One region of the Staphylococcus haemolyticus genome, then DNA from elsewhere that is predicted to be linked to it. Evidence: predicted binding sites of a transcription regulator. Region 1 holds the regulator's gene; the other holds the start of a gene.

Region 1 (16,059 bases):
AGAAGAAAAGCAATCATATCTTAATCAAGGTTATGATGTCATTATGGATATTCCACTTCTTTTTGAAAATGAATTACAAAATACAGTTGATGAAGTATGGTTAGTATACACGTCTGAAAGTATTCAAATTGAGAGGTTGATGGAGCGAAATCAATTGTCACTAGAGGATGCGAAAGCGCGCGTTTATAGTCAAATATCAATAGATAAAAAGAGTAGAATGGCAGACCATGTTATAGATAACTTAGGAGATAAGTTGGAACTGAAACAAAACTTAGAACAGCTATTGACTGATAAAGGTTTTATTAACAAAGAAAGATAAAATTTGCTTAAGCAATTATTTATGCTTCGGCTCTAATAGATGAATGATGTAAATGTTAAATTTTACATAGATAAGTCTATTAGAGCTTTTTTTGTTAACCAAATATTGTCGATTAAAAAATTTTTTAAAATTAATGGAAAACGCTTTCAAATTTAAATTAATATGTTACACTATTTTTATAAAGTATAACATATAAACAAACAATCAAGGGGTGCTTTAAATGTCAACAAATATTGCAATTAATGGTATGGGTAGAATAGGTAGAATGGTGTTAAGAATCGCATTACATAAAGAAGATTTAAACGTTGTAGCGATTAACGCAAGCTATCCACCTGAAACAATTGCGCATCTAATAAATTACGATACTACTCATGGTAGATTTGATAAAAAAGTTGAACCAATTGAGAACGGTATCCGTGTCGATGGACAAGATATTAAACTTGTTTCTGACCGTAACCCTGAAAATTTACCTTGGAAAGACTTAGACATTGATATTGTAATTGAAGCTACAGGTAAATTTAACCATGGCGATAAAGCAATTGGCCATATTAATGCAGGTGCTAAAAAAGTATTACTAACTGGTCCTTCTAAGGGTGGCCATGTACAAATGGTGGTTAAAGGGGTAAATGATAACCAATTAGATGTAGATACATATGACATTTTTAGTAATGCATCTTGTACAACTAACTGTATTGGTCCGGTAGCAAAAGTGCTTAATGATAAATTTGGCATCGTTAACGGTCTTATGACAACAGTACATGCGATTACTAACGATCAAAATAATATTGATAATCCGCATAAAGATTTACGTCGTGCACGTTCATGTAATGAAAGTATTATTCCAACTTCAACTGGCGCAGCTAAAGCTTTAAAAGAAGTACTTCCAGAATTAGAAGGTAAATTGCATGGCTTAGCTTTACGTGTGCCAACTAATAACGTGTCACTTGTAGACTTAGTTGTAGATTTAAAAGAAGATGTTACAGCTGAACAAGTCAATGACGCATTCAGAAATGCTGGACTAGATGGTATTCTCGATGTAGAAGACGAGCCACTAGTATCAATGGACTTCAATACAAATCCTAATTCAGCAGTTATTGACGCTCAAAACACAATTGTGATGGATGATAATAAAGTAAAAGTGATTGCATGGTATGATAATGAGTGGGGTTACTCAAATAGAGTAGTTGAAGTTGCTCAACAAATTGCTAAATTAATTGGCTCTGAAAATGTTGCAACGGCTAAATAATAAGATATCACTATAAATTAAAACGAGACTGTTAAATCTTTTGACTAAGATTTGATAGTCTCGTATTTTATTTTTATGTGATTTTGTATTAAAACTTTCACGCATTCTTGTCATTAAAGAAATATATTATGCATAAAACTAGATTTTTATTAAGATACTTTTGTTTTAGTTTAATTTAAATGAGAATTAGACTTCTTTTGTCAAGAATGCTTTTATAGTATAATGAATCATAATCTATTCAAGAGGGTGAAAGATATGAAATGCCCAAAATGTAGTTCAACACATTCGCGTGTAGTTGATTCTAGACATGCGGATGATGCAAATGCAATTAGAAGAAGAAGAGAATGCGAAAATTGTGGTACTCGATTTACGACGTTCGAACATATAGAAGTAAGTCCATTAATTGTCGTAAAAAAAGATGGAACTCGAGAACAATTTTTAAGAGAGAAAATTTTAAATGGTCTTGTTAGATCTTGTGAAAAGAGACCAGTACGTTATCAACAATTAGAAGATATTACTAATAAAGTTGAATGGCAGCTACGTGATAGCGGACAAACTGAAATATCTTCGCGAGATATTGGTGAACATGTTATGAACCTGTTGATGCATGTCGATCAAGTTTCTTATGTGAGATTTGCTTCAGTTTATAAAGAGTTTAAAGATGTTGATCAATTGTTAGCATCAATGCAAGGTATCTTGAACGATAATAAACGGAGTGATCTATAAATGAGTTTACAATCGTATGAGTATGGTTTGAGTCCACATGACGGTTTTAAAGTGTATCGTCAGTTCCAATTTAATCATAATCATTTGGAAATACTTAATAGATTGTATATGCCATTAATTGGCGCGCAAGCGATAGGTACATATCACTTTATGAACCAATTCGTGAATAGTGATGACACATTAACGCATTACACAATAATGAATGAATTGAAAATGAATTTATCAGAATTTAGACAGTATATGGATTTATTGGAAGCAATCGGTTTATTTAAAACATATGTAAAGCATGATGAACGACAATCATTTTTTATTTACGAATTGATACAACCACCAACTGCCTATCAATTTTTTAATGATCCTATGTTATCAATTTATCTATATAACCAAGTCGATAAACAACGTTTTAAAAGCTTAAAAAATTATTTTAAAAAGCATGATTTTGATTTAAGTGGGTTTCAACAAGTAACTCGCAAGTTTACTGATGTTTTTAAAATTCCACACTCAAGCGTTACTATTGATGCTTCATCAATTAAAAAAGAAAAACCATATCATGGTATTGATTTATCCAATGTATCATTTGATTTTGAGATTTTAAAAGAAATGCTACGTCATCATTTTATTAGCGATGAAATTATAACTAAAGAAGCTAGAGATTTAATTGTTCAATTGGCTACATTGTATGGTTTAACAGAAGATGCTATGAAACGAATTATATTGAATTCTATTACAAGTAATCAACAATTATCATACGAAGAAATGAGAAAGCATGCACGTTCGTATTATTTAATTGAACATAATCAACAATTACCTGAATTAGAGCCTAAGGCAAGTAATCATAATGAAGTGAATAGTAACAATCAATCTGTGTCTTCAAGTCAACCAACTTCCAATGATGATTGGTTTCAATTGTTAGAGGAAACAAGTCCAGTAGATATGTTGGCGTCATGGTCAGAATCAGAACCAACATTTCAACAAAAGAAAATGATTGAAGAGTTAGTCGAAAGAGAAAAATTAAGCTTTGGTGTAATTAATATTCTTTTACAATTTGTAATGCTAAAAAATGAGATGAAACTACCTAAAACATATATTTTAGAAATCGCATCTAATTGGAAAAAATTAGGTATTAAGACTGCAAAAGAAGCATATAACTATGCGTTAAAAGCAAATGAATCAAAATCAGAATATAAAGGTAATGACCAACGTCAATCAAGAAAGCGTTATTCAAAATCACGTGAGATTGTATCTAGAGAAAAAACACCTAAATGGTTAAAAAATAGAGGTCAAGAAAAAACTGATAAAGAAACGACTAAAGAAGAACAAGAACAGTTTGAAAAGGAAAGAGCTGCGTTTCGTGAACAACTAAAACGCGATTGGGAGGAGGATTAAATGAAATCATTCAATAGTATTATCAAATCAAATGGCGATTTAGAAAAAAGAATTGCTAAAATTAAAAAACAAGTCGTTAACGATCCTGATGTTAAATCATTTTTAAATGAACATCAATCTGAATTGACCAATGAAATCATTGATAATGACTTAAATGTGTTGCAAGAGTATAAAGATCAACAAAAAAATTATGATGGGCATGATTATGAAAATTGTCCGAACTTTGTTAAGGGTCATGTTCCTGAATTATATATCGACAATAATAGAATTAAAATACGTTATAACATGTGCCCTTGCAAAATTAAACACGATGAAGAAAGATTTAATTCTCACTTAATCACATCACACCATATGCAACGTGATACATTAAACGCTAAGATGAAAGATATTTATGACACTGATTTGAACCGATTAGTTATTGCTAAAAATGTAAATGATATCTGTAAACAATTAGTTAATGGAGAAAATGTAAAAGGAATGTATATTCACGGCCCATTTGGAACAGGGAAATCATTTATTCTAGGTGCAATTGCCAATCAACTTAAAGCTAAAAGTGTTGCTTCTACGATTGTTTATTTACCTGAATATATTCGCACACTCAAAAGTGGTTTCAGAGATGGGAGTTATGAAACAAAGTTACAACGAATAAGAGAGGCAAATATATTAATGATAGATGATATAGGTGCGGAAGAAGTAACACCTTGGGTTAGAGATGAAGTAATTGGACCATTATTACACTATCGCATGGTTCAAGAACTACCAACGTTTTTCTCATCGAATTTAAATTTTGAAGAGCTAGAACATCATTTATCTATTACACGTGAAGGTGCGGAAGAAACAAAAGCCGCTAGAATTATTGAAAGAATTAAATCTTTATCAACGCCATATTATTTGGATGGTAAAAATTTAAGAAACAATTGAAATTTAAAATAACTATTGTATAATTAAGATAAATCTTAATCGTTGAAATAGTTGAAGATATGATAATTTAATCCATGTTATACAGCGAGCTAATGTATGATGAGAGATTAGCTAATAAATTAAATTATTACTCCTTCATCATTAGGTGTTGGTAATCAATGCCCGGCTCAAGACCGTTATCTTAAGTAGAGATATTTAGCTATTGCTAAATAACTAGGGTGGTACCACGACGAACTCGTCCCTTTTTTTAGGGGCGAGTTTTTTATTTCAACGAAATTAGAATTTAATTATGGAGGTTTTCTAATGGATCAAATAAATGTTCAATTCCCAGATGGAAATTCGAAAGCGTTTGATAAAGGCATTACAACTGAAGAAATTGCACAATCAATTAGCCCTGGATTAAGAAAAAAAGCGGTTGCTGGTAAATTTAAAAATCAAATGGTCGATTTAACTAGACCGTTAGAAGAAGACGGTTCAATTGAAATTGTGACTCCAGGTAGTGATGAAGCGCTTGAAGTTTTACGTCATTCTACTGCCCATTTAATGGCCCAAGCTTTAAAACGTTTATATGGGGATGTTAAGTTTGGAGTTGGCCCTGTTATAGACGGTGGATTCTATTATGATTTTGATATGGATGAAAAGGTTTCGTCAGATGACTTTGAAAAAATTGAAAAAACGATGAAACAAATTGTTGATGAAAATCATAAAATTGAACGTAAAGTTGTATCAAGAGAAGAAGCTAAATCATTCTTCAAAGATGATCCTTATAAATTGGAATTAATAGACGCTATACCTGAAGATGAAAGTGTTACTTTGTATTCGCAAGGTGAATTTACTGATTTATGTCGTGGTGTACACGTTCCTTCAACTTCAAAAATCAAAGAATTTAAATTACTTTCAACTGCCGGTGCATATTGGCGTGGTGACAGCAATAACAAAATGTTACAGCGTATTTATGGTACAGCATTCTTTGATAAAAAAGATTTGAAAGCACATTTAGAGATGCTTGAAGAGCGTCGTGAGCGTGATCACCGTCGAATTGGTAAAGATTTAGAGCTATTCACTAATAATCAATTAGTAGGTGCAGGTCTTCCATTATGGTTGCCTAATGGTGCTACAATTCGTAGAGAAATTGAACGTTATATAGTTGATAAAGAGGTAAGTATGGGTTATGACCACGTATATACTCCAGTGTTAGCAAATGTTGAGTTATACAAAACTTCTGGACACTGGGATCATTATAGAGATGATATGTTCCCACCAATGAAATTAGATGAAACAGAAGAAATGGTATTACGACCTATGAATTGTCCACATCATATGATGGTCTATAATAATCGTCCTCATTCTTATCGTGAACTACCTATCCGTATTGCAGAATTAGGAACTATGCACAGATATGAAGCTAGTGGTGCTGTATCAGGATTACAACGTGTACGTGGAATGACATTAAACGATTCACACATATTTGTTAGACCTGATCAAATTAAAGATGAATTTAAACGTGTTGTTAACATGATTCAAGAAGTATATAGTGACTTTGGCTTTGAAGATTACACATTCAGATTAAGTTACAGAGATCCAGAAGATAAAGAGAAGTATATGGATGATGATGAAATGTGGAACAAAGCTGAAACTATGTTAAAAGAAGCAGTCGATGAAATGGGATTACCATATGTTGAAGCAATTGGTGAAGCGGCATTCTATGGTCCAAAACTAGATGTTCAAGTTAAGACTGCTATGGGTAAAGAAGAAACTTTATCAACTGCTCAAATTGATTTCTTATTGCCAGAACGTTTTGAACTAACATACATCGGTAGCGATGGTGAAAATCATCGTCCAGTAGTTATTCATCGTGGCGTAGTTTCAACTATGGAACGATTTGTAGCGTTCTTAACTGAAGAAACTAAGGGTGCATTCCCAACTTGGTTAGCACCTAAACAAGTTGAAATAATACCTGTTAATGTTGACTTACATTATGACTATGCTAGAAATTTACAAGATGAATTAAAATCACAAGGTGTACGTGTAGAAATTGATGACCGTAATGAAAAAATGGGGTACAAAATTCGTGAAGCACAAATGCAAAAAATACCTTATCAAATAGTTGTTGGTGATAAAGAAGTTGAAAACAATCAAGTCAATGTACGTAAATACGGCTCTCAAGATCAAGAAACAGTTGAAAAAGATGAATTTATTTGGAATTTAGTAGATGAAATTCGTTTGAAAAAACATAGATAGTCTTGATAAAAATGATAGCTTAATGTATATTACTATATAGTTAATTAAAAAAAGAGTTAGAGGTTGCGTCTTTAATTAGTAACACTTCAGAAGTTATTAAGGAACGTATGTTGAAAGTGTGGAAGGTAAAGATGCCGAAATGAATGATACCCTTAATTATCATTTGTTGGGACAGTTATCGAAAAGAAACTGTACTGTCACAATTTGTGATGTGCTACCGACATAGATTAAGCAGATGGTTGCATATCTAAAGGTATGCAACCATTTTTTTATGCTTTAAAGAATTATAAACTATTTGGAAGTATAATTTGAATGCGTTCATAATCATCGCATAACACAACAAAACTATTTTAGTTAGCCTCTACTGTAAGAAAGGGAGCTTCTATGAAAAAAGTCGAAAATCAAGATGATGGAATCAAAAGAGGACTGAAGGACCGCCATATTTCTATGATAGCAATGGGTGGTTGTATCGGTACCGGATTATTTATGACCTCTGGGGGAGCAATACACGATGCAGGGGCATTAGGTGCTTTAATTGCATATGCGATTATTGGAGCTATGGTATTCTTCCTCATGACATCTTTAGGTGAAATGGCAACGTATTTACCAGTGTCTGGTTCATTTAGTACTTACGCAACACGTTTTGTAGATCCATCTTTAGGATTTGCGTTAGGTTGGAACTATTGGTTTAACTGGGTTATTACAGTTGCAGCAGATGTAACCATTGCTGCACAAGTCATTCAATATTGGACACCTATGGCTGGTATTCCAGCATGGGTTTGGAGTTGTATATTCTTAGTTATTATATTCGCACTAAACTCTTTATCTGTTAGAGTTTATGGTGAAAGTGAATATTGGTTCGCTTTAATCAAAGTTGTAACAGTCATTATCTTTATCATTATTGGTCTTTTAACGATACTAGGTATTATGGGTGGAGAATTTGTAGGTTTCGAGACATTTACGAAAGGTGACGGACCAATTCTAGGTGGTAACTTAGGTGGAAGTTTATTATCAATTCTAGGCGTCTTCCTAGTTGCTGGATTCTCATTCCAAGGTACAGAGTTAATTGGTATTACAGCTGGAGAATCTGAAAATCCAGAACGCGCTGTACCTAAAGCTATTAAACAAGTATTCTGGAGAATATTATTATTCTACATATTAGCAATATTTGTTATAGGTATGTTAATCCCTTACGATAGTAATGCATTGATGGGTGGCGATGATAATATTGCTACTTCTCCATTTACACTCGTGTTTAAAAATGCTGGGTTAGCTTTTGCGGCATCATTTATGAATGCAGTTATTTTAACATCAGTTTTATCAGCAGGTAATTCAGGTATGTATGCATCAACACGAATGTTATATTCTATGAGTAAAGATAAATTAGCTTTCCATTCATTTGGTAAAACGAATAAATATGGTGTGCCATACTTATCTTTATTTGCGACAGCGATTTTAGTTGTTATTATTTTCTTAGTGCAAAAACTAAGTGGTGACGCATATGAATATATTGTTGCTGCAAGTGGTATGACAGGCTTTATCGCATGGGTAGGTATTGCAATTAGTCACTACAGATTTAGAAGAGCTTTCGAAAAACAACATCATAGTAAAAGGGAGTTGAAGTATAAAGCTAAATGGTTCCCATTCGGTCCTATATTCGCAGGCTTGCTCTGTGTGATTGTCATAATCGGGCAAGATGTTGATTTTATTAAAACAGGTCATTTCGATTTAAATCGCTTCATTATCACATATATGGGAATCCCAGTTTTCTTAGTATTCTTTATTTATCATAAATTGAGATATAAAACGAAGATAATTCCATTAGATAAAGTAGATTTAAGACAAGATGTTTCAATGGATGAAGTAAAACATCACTAATATTAAAATAATTGTTGACTTATATGATATACACTGATATGATTATTAACGTTGAATACGAAACGTACCAAGTAGAAACACCCGTTTCTCACCTGTAGCGACGCATCAAGCAGTTGGCAGGTTAATCATGTCACACATTATATGTGTATGAGAGAAGAGCGGGCATTCTATGCTCGCTCTTTTTGCTTGGAAAATTTCGTAAAATTTTGGGAGGTGTCAACCATAGCAAAAGATCAAACGCAAGTTAACGAAAAGATTCGCGCTAAAGAATTACGTTTAATTGGCCAAAATGGTGACCAAATTGGTGTTAAATCAAAACGAGAAGCATTAGAAATGGCTGAACGTGTTGAATTAGATTTAGTAGTTGTAGCACCAAATGCTAAACCACCTGTTGCAAGAATTATGGATTATGGTAAATACAAATTCGAACAGCAGAAAAAAGAAAAAGAAATGAAAAAGAAACAAAAAGTTATCAATGTTAAAGAAATACGCCTAAGTCCAACTATTGAGGAACATGATTTCCAAACTAAGTTGAAAAATGGTCGTAAATTCTTATCTAAAGGCGATAAATGTAAAGTTTCTATTCGTTTCAGAGGTCGTGCAATCACTCATAAGGAAATTGGTCAGCGCGTATTAGAAAAATTCGCTGACGAATGTAAAGATATTGCCACTGTTGAACAGAAACCTAAAATGGAAGGGCGTCAAATGTTTATCATGTTAGCGCCTATTAACGAAAAATAATTCACTATTATTAGGAGGAAATGAATCATGCCAAAAATGAAAACTCACCGTGGAGCAGCTAAACGTGTTAAAAGAACTGGTTCAGGTCAATTAAAACGTTCAAGAGCTTTCACATCACACTTATTTGCAAATAAAAACACTAAACAAAAACGTAAATTACGTAAAGCTAAATTAGTTTCTAAAAGCGATATGAAACGAGTAAAACAATTATTAGCTTATAAAAAATAATTGTAATTGATAAATGTACGATAATTAATTGTTATATCTAAGGAGGAATTTAATATGCCACGAGTTAAAGGTGGAACAGTAACAAGAGCACGTCGTAAAAAAACGATTAAATTAGCTAAAGGTTACTTCGGTGCTAAACACACATTATATAAAGTAGCAAAACAACAAGTAATGAAATCAGGTCAATACGCTTTCCGTGACCGTCGTCAACGTAAACGTGATTTCCGTAAATTATGGATTACACGTATTAACGCAGCTGCACGTCAACATGACATGAGCTATTCAAGATTAATGAACGGCTTGAAAAAAGCTGACATCAATATTAACCGTAAAATGCTTTCTGAAGTTGCTATTTCAGATGAAAAAGCTTTCGCAGAGTTAGTTTCAAAAGCTAAAGAAGCTTTAAAATAATTGATTTATAAAAGATGACTTTGAAGTCATCTTTTTTTGTTTTCAAATAATTAAGAATTGAAATTATAAATCGTTAATGCACCTTTATTTGTTCTTTGGTGATCGAGTTTGATAAAATGCTAATTAAGAAATTATTGTAAGGAGAACACTATGTCTAAATATGATGAGCAAATTATAGTTGTACCAAGAGATATCCTTTTTGAACAAGAGTCAAATGCTTTTAACGGCTTTTTAACTAAAAATGATCCACAAGGTGAAGCGATATTTAATACTTTTTCTAATTATGAAGTTAAAAGACGTGGAGATATGGAAGAAGATCCTTCATATAAACAATTAATATCATATTGTCTTTTAGAAAATGAGAAAAATGAAATATTAGTATACAAAAGATTAAGTGGTGGTGGAGAGTCACGTTTACATGGTCAATCTTCTATCGGTGTAGGTGGACACATGAATGATGTGATTGGCGCAAATTCTGTAAATGAAGTTTTAAGGGTAAATGCTCAAAGAGAGCTAGAAGAAGAAGTCGGTTTATTAGAAGCTAATTCTCAGAATTTGGAATATATAGGTTTTATAAATGATGATACAAACGATGTGGGTAAAGTACATATAGGTGTAGTTTTTAAAATTAAAGTTAACTCAAATGATATTGAAGTACGTGAAACAGATACATTAAAAATTCAATGGTTAGAAAAAGAGCGTATTGATAATAATGATGAATTTGAAACATGGAGTGCATTAATTTTAAAAGATTTATAGGAGGGATACAACATGTCAGACATCATCCCTTTTCCAAAACTACAACAAAAATTGTATAAAGATATTAAATCATCTCATAACAGTCAACATTACGAAACAGTATATCAATTAATTGAAGATTATGAAGCACAATTTGAACTAGATGAGACATTAGCCTTAATTAAATGTGATATGTTATATCATTTGAATTCGTTTTTGGAGTTAAGAGAAGAAGCTATTGTACTTTTAAAAAGAGGCATTCAAGCGTATGATGAGTTAATGTTATATTATATCAAGGCGTTAAATGGCTTAGGTCAGTATTATGAGTCTGTAAATGTTATCAATCAAATTATAGACGAAGTTCAAAGTCATAAAACAAGAATGGCGTTATTTCCATTAAAGGAATATGCTCAATCTCAACTCAATGAAGATAAACATATCACAAGCCAATCATTGGCTAAATTTAATACACTCAATGTGAATGAACAAATACAATTAGTTCTTAAATTAATTGATAATGGGCATTATGAATTTAAAGAAACTATAGCCTTTTTATTATCTAATGAGGTTGAGGCAGACAATTTAAAAAGTTTAATGTTAGAATTTTTAAGATTTGCTGGCTACAATACACCAATTAATATTAACAAGATGAATTATTCAGTTAACGTTATTCCTAATGAGCTTAATGGTTTGGAACATACTGAACTTAAAACTCAAGTAATTCCTCGAGTAATTGATAAGCTAGAAAATGGAGCACTCAATATCATTGATGAAGCAATACATACCATGAATAATCATGCTATATTACTATATCCACTTAATGTATTCGATTTATACACTTGTGATGATTGGATTACTGGTTATGATGTTTACTTTAAATCAATGATTGGTATACAAACTAATGAAGATAGTTTAAAAATATTAAATTTTATTAATAGTCTTGATGGTCAAATTTGAGCAAATTATTTTATATTGTTAAATTAATTCGTTAAAGTTAGATTATTGAATTTTAAAAGTGTTTTAAACCCTATAAAAGACTGTTTGTGTCCGTATAGGACGTGTGCTATAATAGGGAAGTTGAAAAAATAAAAATGTAATCATGGAGGTATTTATACATGACAGCAACTTGGGAAAAAAAGGAAGGTAACGAAGGATTATTAAAAGTTACAGTTCCAGCAGAAAAAGTAGACAAAGCATTAGATCAAGCATTTAAAAAAGTAGTTAAACAAATTAACGTGCCTGGTTTCCGTAAAGGTAAAGTGCCTCGTCCTATCTTTGAACAACGTTTCGGTGTAGAAGCATTATATCAAGATGCGGTAGATATTCTATTACCTGAAGCATATGGTGAAGCTATTGATGAAACTGGAATCAATCCAGTAGCTCAACCAGAAGTTAATGTTACACAAATTGAAAAAGGTAAAGATTTTGAATTTGAAGCTACTGTAACTGTTGAACCTGAAGTTCAATTAGGTGATTACAAAGGTTTAGAAATAGAAAAACAAGATTCAGAATTAACTGATGAAGATTTACAAGAAGCAATTGACCATAGCCTAGGACACCTAGCTGATATGGTAGTTAAAGAAGATGGTGCTGTTGAAAATGGAGATACAGTAAACATTGACTTTGATGGCTATGTTGATGGCGAGCAATTTGAAGGTGGACAAGCAGATGGTTATGATCTTGAAATTGGCTCAGGCTCATTTATTCCTGGATTTGAAGATCAATTGGTAGGCGTTAAAACAGGTGAAGAAAAAGATGTAGTTGTAACTTTCCCTGAAGAATATCATGCTGAAGAATTAGCTGGCAAAGAAGCTACTTTCAAAACTAAAGTAAATGAAATTAAATATAAAGAAGTACCTGAATTAGATGATGAAATTGCAAATGAATTAGATTCAGATGCTAACAGTGTTGATGAGTACAAAGAAAACTTACGCAAACGTTTATCAGAACAAAAAGCTGAGGAAGCTGAAAATGTTGAAAAAGAAGAAGCAATTAATAAAGCAACTGATAATGCTACAATCGATATTCCTCAAGCAATGATTGACACTGAATTAGATCGTATGGTTCAAGAATTTGGTCAAAGAATCCAACAACAAGGATTAGATTTACAAACTTACTTCCAAATTTCAGGTCAAGATGAATCTCAATTAAGAGAACAAATGAAAGATGATGCAGAACAACGCATTAAAACAAACTTAACACTTTCAGCTATTGCCGATAAAGAAAATATTGAAGCAAATGATGAAGATATCGATAAAGAATTAGAAAAAATGAGTAAACAATTTAATATCTCAGTTGAAGATATTAAAAATACTTTAGGTAATACTGACATTATTAAAAATGATGTACGTATCCAAAAAGTAATTGACTTACTTAGAGACAATGCTAAATACGTTGAATCTACTAAAGAAGATAAATAATAATTCATTGTTAAATTAATAATTAAAATTTAAAGTAGCAGGTGCATCAATATATGTAACCTGCTACTCTATGTTTTAAGCATTTTAGTTGTTAACCATGAATTTGCATTGTAGAATGCTATCTAGTATAGTCGTTTAAGAATAGAGGTGTAAATGAATGTTTAAATTCAATGAAGATGAAGAAAATTTAAAATGTTCTTTCTGTGGTAAGGACCAAGACCAAGTTAAGAAATTAGTCGCAGGAAGTGGCGTATATATCTGTAATGAGTGTATCGAACTATGTTCAGAAATTGTAGAAGAAGAGTTAGCTCAAACGACTTCTGAAGAATTTACTGAACTGCCTACACCGAAAGAAATTATGGATCATTTAAATGAATATGTTATTGGTCAAGAAAAAGCTAAAAAATCTTTAGCAGTTGCAGTATATAATCACTATAAACGTATCCAACAATTAGGACCTAATGAAGATGAAGTTGAGTTACAAAAAAGTAATATTGCGTTAATAGGACCAACTGGTAGCGGTAAAACACTATTAGCACAAACATTAGCTAAAACTTTAAACGTTCCATTTGCTATTGCAGATGCTACAAGTTTAACTGAAGCAGGTTACGTTGGTGACGATGTAGAAAATATTTTATTACGATTAATTCAAGCAGCTGACTTCGATATTGATAAAGCTGAAAAAGGTATTATCTATGTTGATGAAATTGATAAGATTGCTAGAAAATCTGAAAACACATCAATTACACGTGATGTATCTGGTGAAGGTGTTCAACAAGCCTTACTTAAAATTTTGGAGGGAACGACTGCAAGTGTGCCTCCACAAGGTGGACGTAAACATCCAAACCAAGAATTAATACAAATTGATACAACAAATATCTTATTCATTCTAGGTGGTGCGTTTGATGGCATCGATGAAGTAATTAAACGTCGCTTAGGAGAAAAAGTGATTGGATTTGCAAGTAATGAAGCGGATAAATACGATGAAGAAGCATTGTTAGAACAAATTCGCCCAGAAGACTTACAATCATATGGTTTAATACCTGAGTTTATTGGTCGTGTGCCAATAGTTGCTAACTTAGAAACATTAGATGTAGAAGCGCTTAAAAACATTTTAACGCAACCTAAGAACGCTTTAGTAAAACAATATACTAAAATGTTAGAACTTGATAATGTTGAGTTAGAATTTACCGAAGAAGCATTAGCTGCGGTAAGTGAGAAAGCTATTGAGCGTAAAACAGGAGCACGTGGATTACGTTCTATCATTGAAGAAGCATTAATCGATATCATGTATGATGTTCCTTCATCAGAAGACGTAACTAAAGTTGTTATTACTGATAAAACAATTAATGATGAAGTTGACCCAGAATTATACGATTCTGAAGGTAACATATTAAATGATAGTAAAACATCAGCATAATTAAGTTTGAGTACGCTTTGTAAAGATTGCGCCGAACAGTTGAAATAATTTTAAGATTTTATAAACAATTAAAGTTGGAGTGGAACATCGAATTCTATTTGAATTCTGTTCTGCTCCTTTTTTAATTAAAAAATTGCTTATTTAGATATAATGAAATATATATTATAATGAAACAGTTAAATTTAATTACTAAAGAGAGGATAATTTATGAATATTAATCCTAATAACATTGATTTGATTATAAGTGCTGTACAAGAAGCTCAATATCCTGATACAGGTTTATCTGAAGTAGCATTAAGTGGACGTTCAAACGTTGGTAAATCTTCTTTCATTAATAGTATGATTGGCAGAAAAAATATGGCTCGCACGTCGCAACAACCAGGCAAAACACAAACATTAAATTTCTTTAATATTGATGATCAATTAATATTTGTCGACGTCCCTGGGTATGGCTATGCAAAAGTGAGTAAATCACAACGTGAGAAATTTGGTAAAATGATTGAAGAATATTTGACTAAGAGAGAGAGTTTAAAGCTAGTCATTCAATTAGTTGACTTACGACACAATCCTACTGAAGATGATGTTTTAATGTATAATTACTTAAAACATTTTGATATACCTACACTAGTTATTTGTACTAAAGAGGACAAGATTGCAAAGGGTAAGATTCAAAAGCATATTAAAAATATTAAAGAGAAATTAGATTTAGATCCAGATGATACGATTATTAGTTACTCATCAATTCAAAATACAAAGCAGCAACAAATATGGGATTTAATTGCTAATTATTTATAATTATTTTAATCTAAGCAGAGGTCAAACTTCTGTTTAGATTTTTTAATGGGATAAGTGTCAAAATTTTGACTTTAAATTAGAATCTTTCTAATTTGTTTGAGCAATCAACTTAAAATCATTAAATTATGTGTTATACTAACTGTATTGTTAGTATTTGGAGGGCGTTATAAATGCATTTTATTGCTATAAGTATAAATCATCGCACTGCCGATGTAGCACTTAGAGAGCAAGTAGCTTTTAGAGATGATGCCTTACGATTAGCCCATGAAGATTTGTTCGAAACTAAATCTATTTTAGAGAACGTCATTTTATCTACATGTAATCGTACTGAAGTATATGCTATTGTTGATCAAATTCACACAGGTCGTTACTATATTCAAAGATTTTTAGCGCGTTCATTTGGATTTGATGTAGATGATATAAAAAATATGTCAGAAGTTAAAGTGGGGGACGAAGCAGTTGAACATTTACTGCGTGTCACTTCTGGCTTGGATTCAATTGTATTAGGTGAAACTCAGATTCTTGGACAAATGAGAGATGCATTCTTTTTAGCTCAAGACATTCAAACAACTGGTACAATTTTTAATCA
Region 2 (16,059 bases), 880 kb from region 1:
TGCTTTCCAATCTTTAGCAGTTGGAATATCAATATGATCAAATAGTCGTTTCACTTTCTCAAATTTAGGTTCAAATTCTTGAGAAGTATAAAACTCAAAGTATTTACCACTAGCATAATCTGATTGTTCAAAGTCTTGGTATACTTCCCCACGTTCTTTCGCAATTTCCATTGAACGTTCTATTGAATAATAGTTCATCATCATGAAGAAAGTATTTGCAAAGTCTTTAGCTTCCTCTGATTCATATCCTATTTTATTTTTAGCTAAATAGCCGTGTAAGTTCATTACGCCAAGACCGACAGAGTGTAACTCACTGTTAGCTTTTCTCACGCCTGGTGCATTTTGAATATTTGCTTCATCACTAACTACTGTTAATGCATCCATACCTGTGTGAACAGAATCTTTAATTTTACCTGTTTCCATCACATTTACAATGTTTAATGAACCTAAATTACATGATATGTCGCGTTTAATTTCGTCTTCAATACCATAATCATTAATCACTGATGTCTCTTGTAATTGGAAGATTTCTGTACATAAATTACTCATTTTAATTTGACCAATATTTGAATTGGCATGAACTTTGTTAGCATTATCTTTAAACATTAAGTATGGGTAACCTGATTGTAATTGTGTTTGCGCAATCATATTCAACATTTCTCTTGCGTCTTTTTTCTTCTTAACGATATTTGGGTTTGCAACCATGTCGTCATAGTACTTTTCTAAATCAATATCATCTAATGTTACACCATATTCTTGTTTAACCGTATGTGGTGCAAACATATAGAAATCTTTGCCTTCTTTTGCTAAATCAAAGAATTTAGATGGCACTATAAGACCAGTAGAAATTGTTGATAAACGTAAGTCTTCATCAGCATTTACCTTTTTAGTGTCTAAGAACTCTTCTACATCATAATGGAAGATATTCAAATATACTGCACCTGCACCTGGACGTTGGCCTAGTTGATCAGCATAGCTAAATCCGCCTTCTAATGCTTTGGCAACTGGTAGCACACCTTTGGCTACACCTTTAATACCTTTGATAGCTTCACCACGAGCACGTAATTTAGAAAGATTTATTGCTACACCACCACCAATTTTACTTAATTGCTTGGCAGTAGAATCAATGAAATTGATAGAGTTCAAACTATCATCTACCTCTAGTAAGAAACATGATACTAATTCACCACGACGTGCGCGACCAGCATTCAAGAAAGTTGGTGTTGCAGGTTGATAACGTTGTTCGACCATTGCTAAGATAAATTGTTTCGCTTGCTGCTTATTACCATCCGCTAAATATAGTGCAACGATTGCGACATGTTGATTATAATCCTCTAGATATTGTGATTTATCATTAGTTTTTAGCGCATAATCTTTATAAAACTTACTAGCAGACATATAGCTTGCAAATTCAAAGTTGATAGATTTGGCGAATTCAGTGATTTCAACTAAATCTTCTTCGCTATATTTGTCAAAGACATTAAAATAAAAATTATTATCTACTAGATAGTGTAAACGTTCAATCTCACTGTCAAAATAAATTGTTTTGTCATGGATTTCTTCTAGATAAACCGCTAATGCTTCTTGATCTTTCTCCAAGTTAAAGAAACCATTGTCTTTACGTTTCGTAACTTCATTATTTAGTTCAATATGATTGTACTTTTTCTCGTTCATAATTTTCATTGAAATGCCCCACCTTATTTTTAAATTCAATAACATCTTTATTAGAACCTTGTACTTCAAATTTCATTAATAAAGGTACATGATATTCTTCGGAAATTGTTCTACCCGCTTTCGCAAAGTTTTGTCCCCAGTTACGGTTACCACTTGCTGCAACAGCGCGTAAATTATGATGATTAATTTCTAAAAACGATTGTACTTCTTTAGGCACTTCACCAAATCCAATTGTTCCCGTAACTAAAATATAAGGTTCTTCAAATGGATCTGTACAATTATCCTTAGTAATTTCCATTACATCTGAAATTTCACTTCGTTTAATAAATCTTCTTACATTACCTGAAAAAGAAAAATAAACTACTTTCATTGGAACGCCTTCTTTCGTCAGTCCATAATATTAATTAAAAAGAAGTTCTCTTAATAGATAAGAAAACTTGCTAGACAATAAATGCGACATATTTTAGACATTTAATTGGATGTCAACTAGCTGATGATTAATATACTAAAAGAAGTGACTTTCATTTCTAGCCACTACATGTAGTGTTCAGACTAAAATTTCGAGACTATTTCATCTATATGCTCGTTCGTATTAATAGTATTAAATTAGGAATTTCAACTTAAAATCAGTGTGAAATTGCCTTTAAAATGAATAATTTGTATAACACAAACTTTTTATACAACCACAACATGTTGTGGTTCGTTTCAAAATTTAATACTATATTCTGTGTTTCATTATACAGAATTGCTCTCTCAATTAAAAGTAACTATTTCGTGACAAAAGTTCGGAAAAACGTCTGAATGTGCATCAGACCAAACTTAAATTGGCGCAAATAATTATTTTCGAATATTTGATGTGTTTTAGTTGCATTTTTAGCAGCTAAATAAACCATTGAATTGTCGGCATTCTTGAAGACCAATCATTTAAATTATCAATATATTTTGCGCAATTATTCAAATGTTAATTATAATTTGCTTCAAAAACACGAATATAACATTTGTAAAAAAATAGCATTTAACGTGTTTTTAATATAAACAGAACATTTGTTCGCATTAAAATAATAATACATCTTGGTATTATTTTCAAGTATTTATGCATTAGCATTTGAATTATGCTACTATATATACGGTAATTTTTTATAAATGAGGCGATTAACCTTGAATCCAAAAGTTAAAGGTATTATTGCAATTTTAATTTCAGCTGTCGGTTTTAGTTTTATGTCAGTCTTTTTTAGACTCGCCGGAGATCTACCTGTATTTCAAAAATCCCTAGCTCGAAATTTTGTTGCAATGTTCATACCATTATTCTTCATATTTAAATATAAGCAACCTATGTTTGGGAAATTAAGTAGCCAACCTCTTTTAATTTCCCGATCTACACTAGGCCTTATAGGTGTCCTATTAAATATATACGCTATAGATCATATGGTGTTAAGCGATGCGGATACACTGATGAAACTCAACCCTTTTTGGACGATTTTACTCAGTTTAATTTTTCTTAATGAGAAAGTTCGAAAATATCAAATCATTGCTATGATTGTAGCAATCTTAGGTATGTTATTTATCGTTAAACCAGAGTTTTCTTCAACAATGATTACTTCTTTAGCTGGATTATTTTCTGGTATTTTTGCTGCCTCTGCATACACATGTGTTCGTGCATTAAGTACCAGAGAAGCACCATATACTATTGTTTTTTATTTTTCATTATTTTCAGTTGTCGTTTTAATACCGTTTTCAATCGCAACTTATGAGCCAATGACGACAATACAAATGGTTTATCTTTTAGGGGCAGGTCTTTCTGCTGCAGTTGGCCAAATTGGTATAACACTAGCCTATAGTTTTGCACCTGCAAAAGATATTTCTATCTTTACGTATGCTTCAATCATTTTCACGGCTATATTCGGATTTATTTTATTCGGTGAAACACCTGATTTCTATGCCCTTATCGGTTATGTCATTATTATTGGTGCAAGCTATTATATGTTCGAAAAGGCACGACGACAAACCGATATAACTAAACAACAATCTAACACTAAGGAGTGATTCAATTGACTCAAGGACGTCAAAAAGAAGAACTACAAGATATTACTTTATTAGGTAATCAAAATAATAAATATGAATTTGACTATACACCGGAAGTTTTGGAAACATTTGATAATAAACATCAAGGACGCGATTACTTCGTAAAATTCAATTGTCCTGAATTTACATCTCTTTGCCCAATTACAGGTCAACCAGATTTCGCAACGATTTATATTTCGTACATTCCAAATATTAAAATGGTAGAATCTAAGTCATTGAAATTGTACTTATTTAGCTTTAGAAATCATGGCGATTTTCATGAGGATTGTATGAATATCATTATGAATGACTTAATTGACTTAATGGACCCACATTATATTGAAGTTTGGGGCAAATTCACTCCACGAGGTGGTATTTCAATAGATCCATACACTAATTATGGACGTCCAAATTCTAAATATGAGAAGATGGCTGAACACCGATTAATGAATCATGATTTATATCCAGAAAAAATAGATAACAGATAAAAGATTAACTTAACCACTAAATCGTCAAACAATTTAGTGGATTTTTTCATTATTTGTGATATTTTATTCAAATTTACTATTGCCTATTAGTGAATTAAAGCGTATTTTATTATTATCATTTAAAATTCCAAAAGAGTAAGATGATCTAAATAAAGCAACTTATTCTCATTCAATTTTAAATCATCAACTCATTGACTGAAATTTCTAAAAATTTCTATTTTTAAGAAATTAATCAATTTTACTTATCATATTTATGATTTTAAATTTCAGTCTTTAAAGAAAGAAAGGATTGGGATACATATGGCAACAAACAATTCCCATGAACAAGCTGTTCAAACAATACCTCAGCGAGGGTTCTTCGGACACCCTAGTGGTTTAGGAGTACTATTCTTTGTAGAATTTTGGGAAAGATTTAGCTATTACGGCATGCGTGCCATGCTTATTTTCTACATGTATGATCAAATTAAAAATGGTGGTTTAGGAATTGATCAAACGACTGCAATGTCTATCATGTCAGTTTATGGCGCATTAATTTACATGTCTTCAATTCCTGGTGCATGGGTCGCAGATAGACTATTCGGTACTAGAGGGGCAACCTTGATTGGTGCAGTACTCATTATCATCGGACATGTTTGTCTAAGTTTACCATTCGCAATGTTCGGTTTATTCGCATCAATGTTCTTTATTATCATAGGTTCAGGCTTAATGAAACCAAATATTTCAAACATCGTTGGACGATTATATCCTGAGAATGATACTCGTATGGATGCCGGTTTCGTTATATTCTATATGTCAGTTAACCTAGGTGCGCTTATCTCACCTATCATTCTGCAACATTTCCTAGACGTGAAAAACTATCACGGTGGTTTCTTAATTGCAGCGATTGGTATGGCATTAGGTTTAGTATGGTATATGATTTTCAATAAAAAGAATTTAGGTTCTGTTGGTATGAATCCAACCAACCCACTATCTTCTGAAGAAAAGAAAAAATATGGATTAATCGTAGGTATCATTGTAGCAGTCATTGCGATTGTACTATTAGTTACATATTTCACAAACACTTTATCATTCAATCTTATTAGTAATACGGTTCTAGTACTTGGTATAGCTTTACCAATCATTTACTTCACTACTATGATTCGCAGTAAAGATGTTACAGATGTAGAACGTTCTCGTGTTAAAGCATTCATTCCTTTATTTATTTTAGGAATGTTATTCTGGGCAATACAAGAACAAGGATCAAACGTATTAAACATTTATGGTTTAGAACGTTCTGATATGAAAATGAATTTATTCGGTTGGACAACAGATTTCGGTGAAGCATGGTTCCAATCAATTAACCCATTATTTATTCTTTTATTCGCACCAATCGTATCTGCGATTTGGTTGAAAATGGGTAAAAAACAACCAAGCCTTCCAGTAAAATTTGGATTAGGTACGCTATTAGCTGGTGCTTCATACATTTTAATGGGACTTATCGGTATGAGTTATGGTGATACGCACTTCTCAGTAAACTGGGTTATCCTATCATACGTTGTATGTGTGGTTGGTGAATTATGTTTATCACCTACTGGTAACAGTGCGGCTGTTAAATTAGCCCCTAAAGCATTTAATGCTCAAATGATGAGTGTTTGGTTATTAACAAACGCATCTGCACAAGCACTTAATGGTACATTAGTTAAATTAATCAATCCTTTAGGGCAAACGAATTATTTCATCTTCTTAGGAAGCGTTGCTATTGTAATTACAGTAATCATCTTAGCTTTCACTCCTAAAATTTCAAAAGCAATGAAAGGTATTCATTAATCACCTTTGTATTGTTAAAAGATGACATTTAAACAAGATAATAAGTTATCATAAGCCCCTTCATAGTATTTTATAAGCTATGAAGGGTTTTTTTATAATTCTTATCTTTATTGAGACATTGACAAGAGCCTGAGCCTGGGACATAATTCAATGTCTCAGGCTACAAATATATATTGGCAGTAGTTGACTGAATTAAAAATGCACTTGTAACTAGCTTTTTTTAATTCTAGTCAACCTTGCCGGGGCGATGGGACCCTAGCAAAGAGAAGTTCACAAAGAAATTCTACAAGCTAAGCAAGCTGGGGATACAACGAAATAAATTTTGAGAAAATATTATTTCTGCCTCGCTCCCTCTATCTTGTATTTTCTTTGTATATCAACTAAAAAAATGTAATGATAAATACTTAAGCACTTGTTTTACTCAAATTATAATTAAGCAAATAACATTTCGGGTAAATAAATGTTAAATCAGAGTAAATAAATGAAAGTAGGCATACGTATGGGTCAAAAATTTAATCATGGTGTTCTTTTTTACCATGAACATAGTGGTCTCAAAGATATATATGAAGGTTTAGGAGAAGTAACTAAATCACTTACTACTATGTGCAAACACCTATCAATTCAACTAAGTGAAAATGAAGGCGACATTATTAAGTATTCTGAAAGAATTAAAAATCAAGAATATAGTAGTGATGTTGATATCGTTTTTATTCTAGGTGGCGATGGTACAGTTAATGAATTAGTTAATGGTGTTTTGGCAAATGACCTAAATGTACCTATTGGAATTATTCCTGGAGGTACATTTAATGATTTCACTAAAACATTAAACTTGAACCCTAACTTTAGTAAAGCTAGTGAACAACTTAAAACGTCTCACTTGGAATCATATGATGTTATGAAAGTGAATGGCACTTATGTGCTTAACTTTGTGGGATTAGGACTTATAGTTCAAAACGCGGAAAACGTGCAAGAAGGTCGTAAAGATATCTTCGGTAAATTAAGCTATGTTGGTTCAACTGTTAAAACATTAATGAATCCAGAAGATTTTGATTATACATTAACTGTAGATGATAAAGAACTTAATGGTAATACCTCTATGCTAGTCGTTGCTAACGGTCCTAATATCGGTGGCAGTAGAATACCACTTATGGATTTATCACCTCAAGATGGTAATTTGAATAGTTTTATTTTTGATAAACAAAGTTTTACTATTCTCAATGATGTGTTCAAAAAACGCGATAGTATGGATTGGAATGAAATTACAAACGGAATTGATCACATAGCCGGTAAACATATTACATTATCGACGGATCCAGTTATGAAAGTAGATATTGACGGTGAAATTAGTCTTGAAACGCCAATTACAATTGAAGTTCTACCAAAAGCACTTCAGATTCTAACTTTTCCAGAGAATGCTGAACAATAAGAATTTATTATACTAATATAAAAGCGATTAAGGTTAATGATAGGGTTATCATACCTTAATCGCTTATTTTAATTACTCTCCTAGAAAGAATGCTTCTACATCTTTCCAACCGTTAACACGTTTAAAACGTTCTTCACTTACATTGTGAGACGCAGTAAAAATGATTGGTTCACCTTCAAATATTTGTAATTGACGAGGATTATCATCTATTAAGTAATCTGTTTTCACTACATTTTTACGACCACAGAAGACAAATTGCTGTGGATCTAAAAATGGAAAGAATTCAAGTAACCACTCATATTTATCATGAAATGAAGTAGGAACATCCATAGCTGCAGTAGCAATGTAAACATCATATTGCTCAGTCAATTTCTTAACGACTTCTTGTGCATGAGGCATAACAGTTAAATTTCTAAAGAAGCCTGGCGCTCTTAAAATATCACGAACTAAACCATCATGCTCTGGTATTACATTTTTAAGCTTTTGTCCATTTAAAGACTCAACTGTAATTCCTAATTCCGTTTTTACGTTAACCGCTTCAATAATTGCACCTAACGTGTCTGCTAATACTTCATCCATATCTATTGCTATAGATTTTCTAGACATACTATCTCTCCCTTAATCATCACCTATATACTTTTAAAGTATAGCAAAAATTTAAAAGGGAGTGCTACAAGACATTTAGAATCTATTATAGCACCCCTTGCATAATCAACTTATGATGTACTTCTAAAACTCAACTAATCATTGTAAGTTAAAGAGCTTACGTATTAGACCAACTTAATAATCAAAATGTTTTAATACTTCAATCATTCTGTCATTTTGTTCTGGGAATCCGATTGTAATACGAACGCCAGTTGGAAACGGACGTGTGATACAACCCACTTTTAGTAACGCTTCATATAATTCTTGTGCTTTTTCAGTTACAACAAATACAAAGTTCGTCTGACTAGGTAAAAAATGTTTACTTTGTGGTATCTCAAAAAATTTTTCACGTTCTTTAGCATTTTTAGCTGTTACATCTTTCAAATACGCTTGATCTTCTAATGCTGCAATCGCTGCGTATTCTGAAATACGAGTGACATTGAATGGTGGTCGAATGATATTCCACTTTTCAATAGCTTCATTTGTAGCTACAACATACCCTACTCGCAAACCAGCTAATCCATATGCTTTAGAGAATGTTCTCAATAAGAATGCATTATCGAATCGTTCTTGCAATTTCAATGTATCTGGATAATCTTCTGCTGTCACAAATTCAAAGTAAGCTTCATCGATCAATACAGGTACATGACTAGGTACGCGTTCTAAAAAGCTTTCTAATTCATCGTGATTGAAATAGGTTCCAGTTGGATTATTCGGATTACATAGCCACACTAAAGCAGTCTCTTCATCGACCTCTTTAATAATATTCTCTAAATCAAACCCACCATTTAGTAGTGGTACTTGAACAACTTCAGCAGATTCTACAATAGCATTATGATAATATTGTCCAAATGTACCTTCACTTGTGACAATTTTATCTCCTGGCGTTAACACTGCTCTTGAAATCATCAAAATAACTTCGTCTAACCCCGCACCAAATAGAATTCGAGAAGGATCCACGTTCAAATGTTCACTAATTGCCTTACGTAATGAAGGTGAGCCCGTCTCAGGATAATAAAATAACTCATCCAAATGTGCTTGAACTGCTTGCTTTGCTTTTGGAGAAGGACCATATAAATTTTCATTTGAAGCAAGTTTATATAATTCGCCTTCTATACCGTGCTTTTCTTTAAGTGCTTGTGGTGATAATCCTGGTTGATACGCTGCTAATTGATTTAATTGTTGTTTCATTGCCAACCACTCCTTTTCAAAAAATTAAAAATGTTTATTCAATTATAAACCTGTTCCCCTAACATTGTTAAATTACAAGTCATTGACTAGTAAAAATTTATATTAACTTAATGTACACCATTCATCGCTTTCTTAACCATTGGAGAAATAGCTACTAAGATAACACCAATAAGCAGTGTAAACAATCCTGAGTATAAGAAGAACTCTTTCTCACTAATAATCTTAAATAATACAACGATTTGGCTATTGAGGCTTTGTGCAGTGGCGTTACTGAGCATCCACAATGCCATCATTTGTGCAGAGAACTTTGCAGGTGCTAATTTAGATGTTACAGATAACCCTACAGGTGAGATACACAATTCACCTAATGTAATTAAGAAGAAACTTAACACTAACCATATAGGGTGAATCAAATGCGCATCACTATTCAAAGGTATAATCATGACTAGATATGATAAACCTGCAAAGATGGCACCTAATGCAAATTTATATACTGTACTTGGATTATGTCTGCCTAATTTAGTCCATAAACTAGCAAAGACAGGTGCTAACATAATAATAAATACTGGATTGACAGACTGGAACCAAGCTGCTGGTATGTGGAAATCTAACGCACCATTAGTCAATTTAGCTAAGCTAAGTTCTGTCTTCTGGTCGGCAAAGTTAGCCAAAACGGTCGAACCTTGTTCTTGAATCATCCAAAATGCAACAGACGTAATAAACAACGGTATGTAACTATAAATTCTAGAACGCTCTTCTTTGTGTGTCTTATTACTTGATAACATATAAACAAAAATACAAATTGGTAACACGATACCTACAATCGTTACAATGACACTAAAACTAGATAAACTCAATTTTCCAATAAATTGCAAGATAAGTAGGATAATTGCGAAAATTACTACGACAATGCCGGTAATAATTGATAATCTTTTGATTTCTTCTTTTCTAAGTGGGTTAGGAACGCTTAAACCAGCCAATCCTAGATTCTTTTTATTTGTAATAAAATAAGTGACTAATCCGATGAACATCCCTATTGCTGCTACCGCAAAACCAAAGTGGAACCCTAATCTTGTTTGTAAGTAACCTGTTGCAAATGGTGATAGAAAACTACCTAAATTGATACCCATATAGAAAATAGTAAAAGCAGCATCTAAACGTCTATCATTGTGGTCATATAATTCACCAACTGTAGTTGAAATATTAGGTTTCAATAAACCTGTACCAATAATAAGTAGTAATAATGCTATCATAACCACTGTTAAACTACCTGGTATCGTTAACATGATGTGACCAAACATAATTAATATGCCGCCATAAAATAATGCATGTCTTGTACCAATGATTCTGTCTGCTATCCAACCCCCGATGGTACCAGACATATAGATGAGTGCGCCATATAATGATACGATTTGTAATGCTGTTCCCTGTGGCAAGCCGAAGCCACCTTTACTAACTGAATAGTACAGATAATAAGCTAGAATCGCTTTCATACCATAGTAACTGAATCGCTCCCAAAATTCAGTAAAGAATAGCGTACTTAACCCTTTGGGATGTCCAAAGAATCCTTTTTGAGGTACACTCTCAACAATCTCTCGTCTCGAATAATTTCTAGTATTCATTTTTCTCCCCCCTAAAAACCATACACGCTTTTTGTGTATTTATAGAATAGTGTAATTAAAATTAATTCAGATTACAATTGTATTTACTAATTTTGCGCTTTAAAAAAAGGAACAAGACAACGAATTCATGATTAATTCGTTGTCTTGTTCCAACATTTTCGCGTGACTATTTATTTTACTAAACCTTCTTTTTCAAGATAATGTTTCGCAACATTATACGGATCTTCATTTTTCACGGTAACTTTGTAATTCATTTCTTGCATCTCTTCATCTGAAATTTTACCCTCTAATTTGTTGAGCGGTTTTTTAATTTCTGGATGTTGCTTTAAGAATTTTTCTTTAAACATTGGTGCACCTTGATATGGTGGGAATACGTGTTTATCATCTTTTAAGACTACCATATTATATTGTTTTAATTCTGCATCTGTTGAATATGCGTCAATTAAATTAATGTCACCTTTTTCTACTGCAGTATAGCGTAATTTAGGCTCCATTTTTTTAACATTAGATAAGTTGAGACCATAAGCTTTCGCCACAGCTTTATAACCATCAGATCGATCATTAAATTCCATAGTGAACCCTGGTTTAATTTTATCTTCAACCTTTTGTAAATCACCAATTGTTTTAATATTATTTTCTTTAGCAAAGTCTCTCTTCACCGCTAAAGCATACGTATTATTATATTTCATAGGTTTTAACATCGTCATGTCATATTTCTTCTCTAGACTTTGTTTAGCTTGTTGATATACTGCATCTTCTTTTTTAGATTTTAAATCTTCTTTAGTTAATTCACCTAATACTGTCCCTGTAAATTCTAAATATCCGTCGATGTCGTCAGATTTTAATGCATTAAACAGGAATGATGTTTTACCCATACCATCTTTAACATCAACTGTATCATCCGTTTCATCCTCAATTAAAATTTTGTACATATTCGTAATAATTGAAGGTTCTGAACCTAATTTACCTGCAAGCGTAATTGTGTCACCTTTTTTACCGAAAAGTGGTACAACAATGACTAATAGTATAATAAGAATCATTGCACCTACAGTGATTAGTAGCTTTTTATAAGATAATTTCTCCATATAACGTAGTATTAAATCAAACATAATTGCGAGTAGTGCAGCAGGAATCGCTCCGATAAGGATTAAAGACGTGTTGTTACGGTCAATACCTAGTAAAATTAAATCTCCTAGTCCACCGGCACCAATTAATGCGGCTAAAGTTGCTGTACCGATAATTAGAACCATAGCAGTACGAATACCGGCCATCATCACTGGCATCGCTATTGGCAATTCTACTTTAGTCAAACGACGCATCGGCTTCATGCCAATACCTTTTGCAGCTTCAATAAGAGACGGATCAACTTCTTTAATGCCCGTATATGTATTTCTCAAAATTGGCAACAATGCATACACAACTAATGCAATAATTGCTGGCACGCGACCAATACCAAATATTGGAATCATTAACCCTAATAATGCCAATGATGGAATGGTTTGTAATATAGCAGCTATATTCATAACGACCTCAGATAACCGCTTCGTCTTTGTTAAAGCAATCCCTAATGGCACAGCGATTAAAATTGCGATTAGTAGTGCAATAAATGAAATTTGGATATGTTCTAAGATGGTCGTAAGTACTTCGCCTTTACGATCATTGAGTGTGCTAAATAATTCGCTCATGCTTTAACCTCCTTGTCATGGTCTATCTCAGATAAATACTTAAAGATATCTTCACGTTTTAAGAGTGATTGCGTGGAGGTTGATACATCATTAACAATAACCGCTTCATGTTGGGCTAATGTAGAATAAACTGAACGTAATTGCGCATCACTATTGATTTCAGGATAATCATGGTGTGTTTCTTTTTCTGTGAGTGGCGAAGTAATATTAAGATCTTTCAACTGTAAGCTTTCTTTATCTTGTTCTAAATGGCTACCCATAAACTCTTCTACAAATTTATTTTTAGGTTGATTACGGAATGCTTGTGGTGTATCTATTTGTTCAACATGCCCATTATTAAGTAAACAAATTCGATCACCTAGCTTCATTGCTTCTTGAATATCATGCGTTACAAATACAATTGTCTTTTTGATTTTAGTTTGTAGTTCTATTAAATCATCTTGTAGTTTCTCGCGACTGATTGGATCCAGTGCACTAAAAGGTTCATCCATCAATATAACTGGTGGATCTACAGCTAATGCTCTTACTACACCAACTCTCTGTCGTTGGCCACCTGATAATTCATCTGGTTTACGATCTCGATATTTTTCAGGTTCTAAACCAACCATTTCAAGTAATTCGTCAACACGTTGATCTATATCTTTATCTTTCCATTTTTTCATCTGTGGAACCTGTGCAATATTCTCTTTAATGGTCATATGAGGGAAAAGTGCGATTTGTTGCAACACATATCCAATATCCCATCTCATTTCATAAACAGGATAATCACTTATAGGTTTATCTTTAAAATAAATATAACCTTCACTTAACGGAATAAGCCTATTAATCATCTTCAAAGTAGTTGTTTTACCACACCCTGATGGACCTATAATTACAAAAAACTCACCCTCATTTATTTTGAAACTTACATCATCAACTGCCACATTATCCCCATAACGTTTTGTTACGTTTTTAAATTCAATCATTTAGTCACCTTCATTTGCTTTACTTATTCAAATAGTTTGCATTCTTATTCCCTATTTAAACATGTTTAATGATGAATTCATATTAAATTAATCGAAATATAGAAATTACATTTAAAATTAATAATGTGGCAATAAAATAAAGGTAAGGTTCGCTACAGAAATAGTAACAACCTTACCTTTTACTTTATATACTCGCTTTATATGAATGTATAATCTCTAAGAATTTCGGACAATAATGTTTTAATTTATAGCTACCAACACCATCTATAGATATCATTTCTTGTTTGGATTCTGGTTTGCGTTTAGCAAACTCTTCTAACGTGTAATCCGAAAAAATACTAACCGGTGCAATATTCAATTTCTCACTTAACTTACGTCGAACTTCAACTAATTCACTGTATAATGCTCGATCTACACCTTCAACTGTATTGATATAGACTTTTTCTTTGGATTTTTGTTTAAATGGTGTCGTAAATACTTTCTCTTTATTGTTAAGTAACTTTTTAACACTTTCATCACATATTAAGATTTCATCATTTTCATTTAAAAACCCTTTGAAACGCAATTCATCAATTAAATGATTTAATTCTGAAGTGGTATAATCTTTCATCAAACCATGTGTCGTCAACTTATCATAATCATTATATTTAATATAATCACTTGTTTCTCCACGCAAGACTTGAATGATTACGCTATAGCTTTCTTTTTGACGCATGCGTGCGATACAACTAATAATCATTTTAGCTTCTTGCGTCATATCATATGTTTTATTTTGTTGAATACAGCTACTACATTGTCCGCACTCTTCTAATTTTTCGTTAGGTTCAAAATAATGTACTACAGTCGCTTCAAGGCATTTTTTTGTTTTCGTGTATTGAATCATTTTAGTGAGTTTCTCACCCATTTTATCTTTATAATCTTCATCAGCCTGTGAAACTGTAATAAAATATTCATGCAATCCTTTATCACGTTCACTAAATAAAAGAATGCATTCACTTTCTAATCCATCACGACCTGCACGACCTGCCTCTTGATAATATGATTCTAAATCACCTGGCATATTATAGTGTATAACGTATCTAACATTTGATTTATCTATCCCCATACCAAAGGCGTTTGTCGCAATAACAACCTTCACTTTATCATATACAAATTCATTTTGAGCGGCCTCGCGTTCTTTGTTTGTTAAACCAGCATGATAAATTGCCGAAGAAACATTGATAACATCTAATGCTTCTTGTAACTCCTCAACTTGCTTACGTGTAGAGCAATAGATAATTCCTGCTTGTTCTTTATGTTTCTGCACATAATCTACAACAAATTTCTGACGTTGATAGGTAGGATTCACTTTAAAAATAAGATTCCGACGTTTCGTACTTGTTTTTACTTCATCTCGTCTATCTATGTTTAACTTTTCCATAATATCTTGCTGTACTTCTGCAGTAGCTGTTGCCGTTAATGCAACGATTGTAAAGTTTTGAGGTAATGTGAATACTTTTTTAATGACACTTTGATAGCTAGGTCTAAAGTCATGCCCCCACTTAGATATACAATGTGCCTCATCAAATGCGATAAGATGAATATCAATTCGACTTAATAAACTTAAAAAATATTGATTATCGAAACGTTCTGGTGCAACATATAAAAACTGAATATGACCTTTCCTTAAATCATCTTCGATTTCTTTTTGTTGCTTCTTAGTTAAACTACTATTTAAGAATGCTGCTTTAATCCCCATTGCTTTAAGTTGATCAACTTGGTCTTTCATTAAAGATATTAGTGGACTTATTACAATTGTCGTTCCACCTAACATTAATCCAGGCACTTGGTAGCAAATTGATTTACCACCACCTGTAGGTAATACACCTAAAACATTATGATGATCCATTATTTTAGTTATGATTTCTTTTTGACCAGGTCTGAACTTGTCATACCCAAAATAATGCGATAATGTTGCTTCCATACTTTACATTCCCCTTATTGCTCTTTTAGTTCTTCTAATTCACTCCATCTCGTGATGTCTGTTTCATATGTTAGCTCTAAATGTTCTTTCTCTTCATTTAATTCTTTGATTTTGCCATAATCAGCACTGGCCTCAATCATCTCTTCATCTATTTCTTCTAAGCGTGTTTCAGTTTGTTCAATACGTTCCATCAAAGTTTCATATTCTCGTTTTTCCTTATAAGACAACCCTGATTTTTTTCGCGCCGTTGTTTTTTGCTTTGGTTGTTGTGCTTGTTTCTCTAGTGCAGCTAATTTATCCTGCTCTTTCTTATAAGTCTCATAATCTTCAAAGGTCCCTACAATACGTTCCATCTTTCCGTCATGAATATACCAGTACTCTTGAGCGACTTTATTTAAAAAATAGCGATCGTGACTAACAGTTATAACTGAACCACCAAAACTACTAATATAGTCCTCTAAAATAGTTAATGTTTCTGTATCTAAGTCATTTGTCGGTTCATCTAGCAACAGTACATTAGGTTGATGCACGAG

The links. Region 1 encodes NrdR, which represses ribonucleotide reductase genes. Its sites were predicted from a motif close to AACACNATATATNGTGTT; they were not measured.
Region 2: nrdI (class Ib ribonucleoside-diphosphate reductase assembly flavoprotein NrdI) is a predicted target of NrdR. The motif match lies at 2,205-2,222, and genes of this name have one in related genera.

What each region holds. Positions count from the first base shown of each region.
Region 1 is NZ_CP035291.1:1,196,027-1,212,085, forward strand. Features, by position in the region: gene coaE (dephospho-CoA kinase) at 1-319, shown strand, start outside; gene gap (type I glyceraldehyde-3-phosphate dehydrogenase) at 540-1,565, shown strand; gene nrdR (transcriptional regulator NrdR) at 1,821-2,291, shown strand; gene dnaB (replicative helicase loading/DNA remodeling protein DnaB) at 2,292-3,677, shown strand; gene dnaI (primosomal protein DnaI) at 3,678-4,598, shown strand; gene thrS (threonine--tRNA ligase) at 4,902-6,839, shown strand; lysine riboswitch at 6,889-7,064, shown strand; gene EQ029_RS05795 (amino acid permease) at 7,224-8,717, shown strand; ribosomal protein L20 leader region at 8,781-8,908, shown strand; gene infC (translation initiation factor IF-3) at 8,931-9,458, shown strand; gene rpmI (50S ribosomal protein L35) at 9,486-9,686, shown strand; gene rplT (50S ribosomal protein L20) at 9,741-10,097, shown strand; gene EQ029_RS05815 (NUDIX domain-containing protein) at 10,248-10,856, shown strand; gene EQ029_RS05820 (hypothetical protein) at 10,869-11,792, shown strand; gene tig (trigger factor) at 11,951-13,255, shown strand; gene clpX (ATP-dependent Clp protease ATP-binding subunit ClpX) at 13,413-14,675, shown strand; gene yihA (ribosome biogenesis GTP-binding protein YihA/YsxC) at 14,883-15,470, shown strand; gene hemA (glutamyl-tRNA reductase) at 15,641-16,059, shown strand, end outside.
Region 2 is NZ_CP035291.1:2,072,772-2,088,830, forward strand. Features, by position in the region: gene nrdE (class 1b ribonucleoside-diphosphate reductase subunit alpha) at 1-1,683, opposite strand, end outside; gene nrdI (class Ib ribonucleoside-diphosphate reductase assembly flavoprotein NrdI) at 1,646-2,044, opposite strand; gene EQ029_RS10020 (DMT family transporter) at 2,833-3,717, shown strand; gene queF (preQ(1) synthase) at 3,723-4,223, shown strand; gene EQ029_RS10030 (S-Cys-Gly-3M3SH uptake peptide MFS transporter) at 4,524-6,029, shown strand; gene EQ029_RS10035 (diacylglycerol/lipid kinase family protein) at 6,529-7,455, shown strand; gene EQ029_RS10040 (5' nucleotidase, NT5C type) at 7,528-8,061, opposite strand; gene hisC (histidinol-phosphate transaminase) at 8,236-9,291, opposite strand; gene EQ029_RS10050 (peptide MFS transporter) at 9,399-10,913, opposite strand; gene EQ029_RS10055 (ABC transporter permease/substrate-binding protein) at 11,084-12,598, opposite strand; gene EQ029_RS10060 (ABC transporter ATP-binding protein) at 12,595-13,563, opposite strand; gene recQ (DNA helicase RecQ) at 13,748-15,526, opposite strand; gene EQ029_RS10070 (ABC-F family ATP-binding cassette domain-containing protein) at 15,541-16,059, opposite strand, start outside.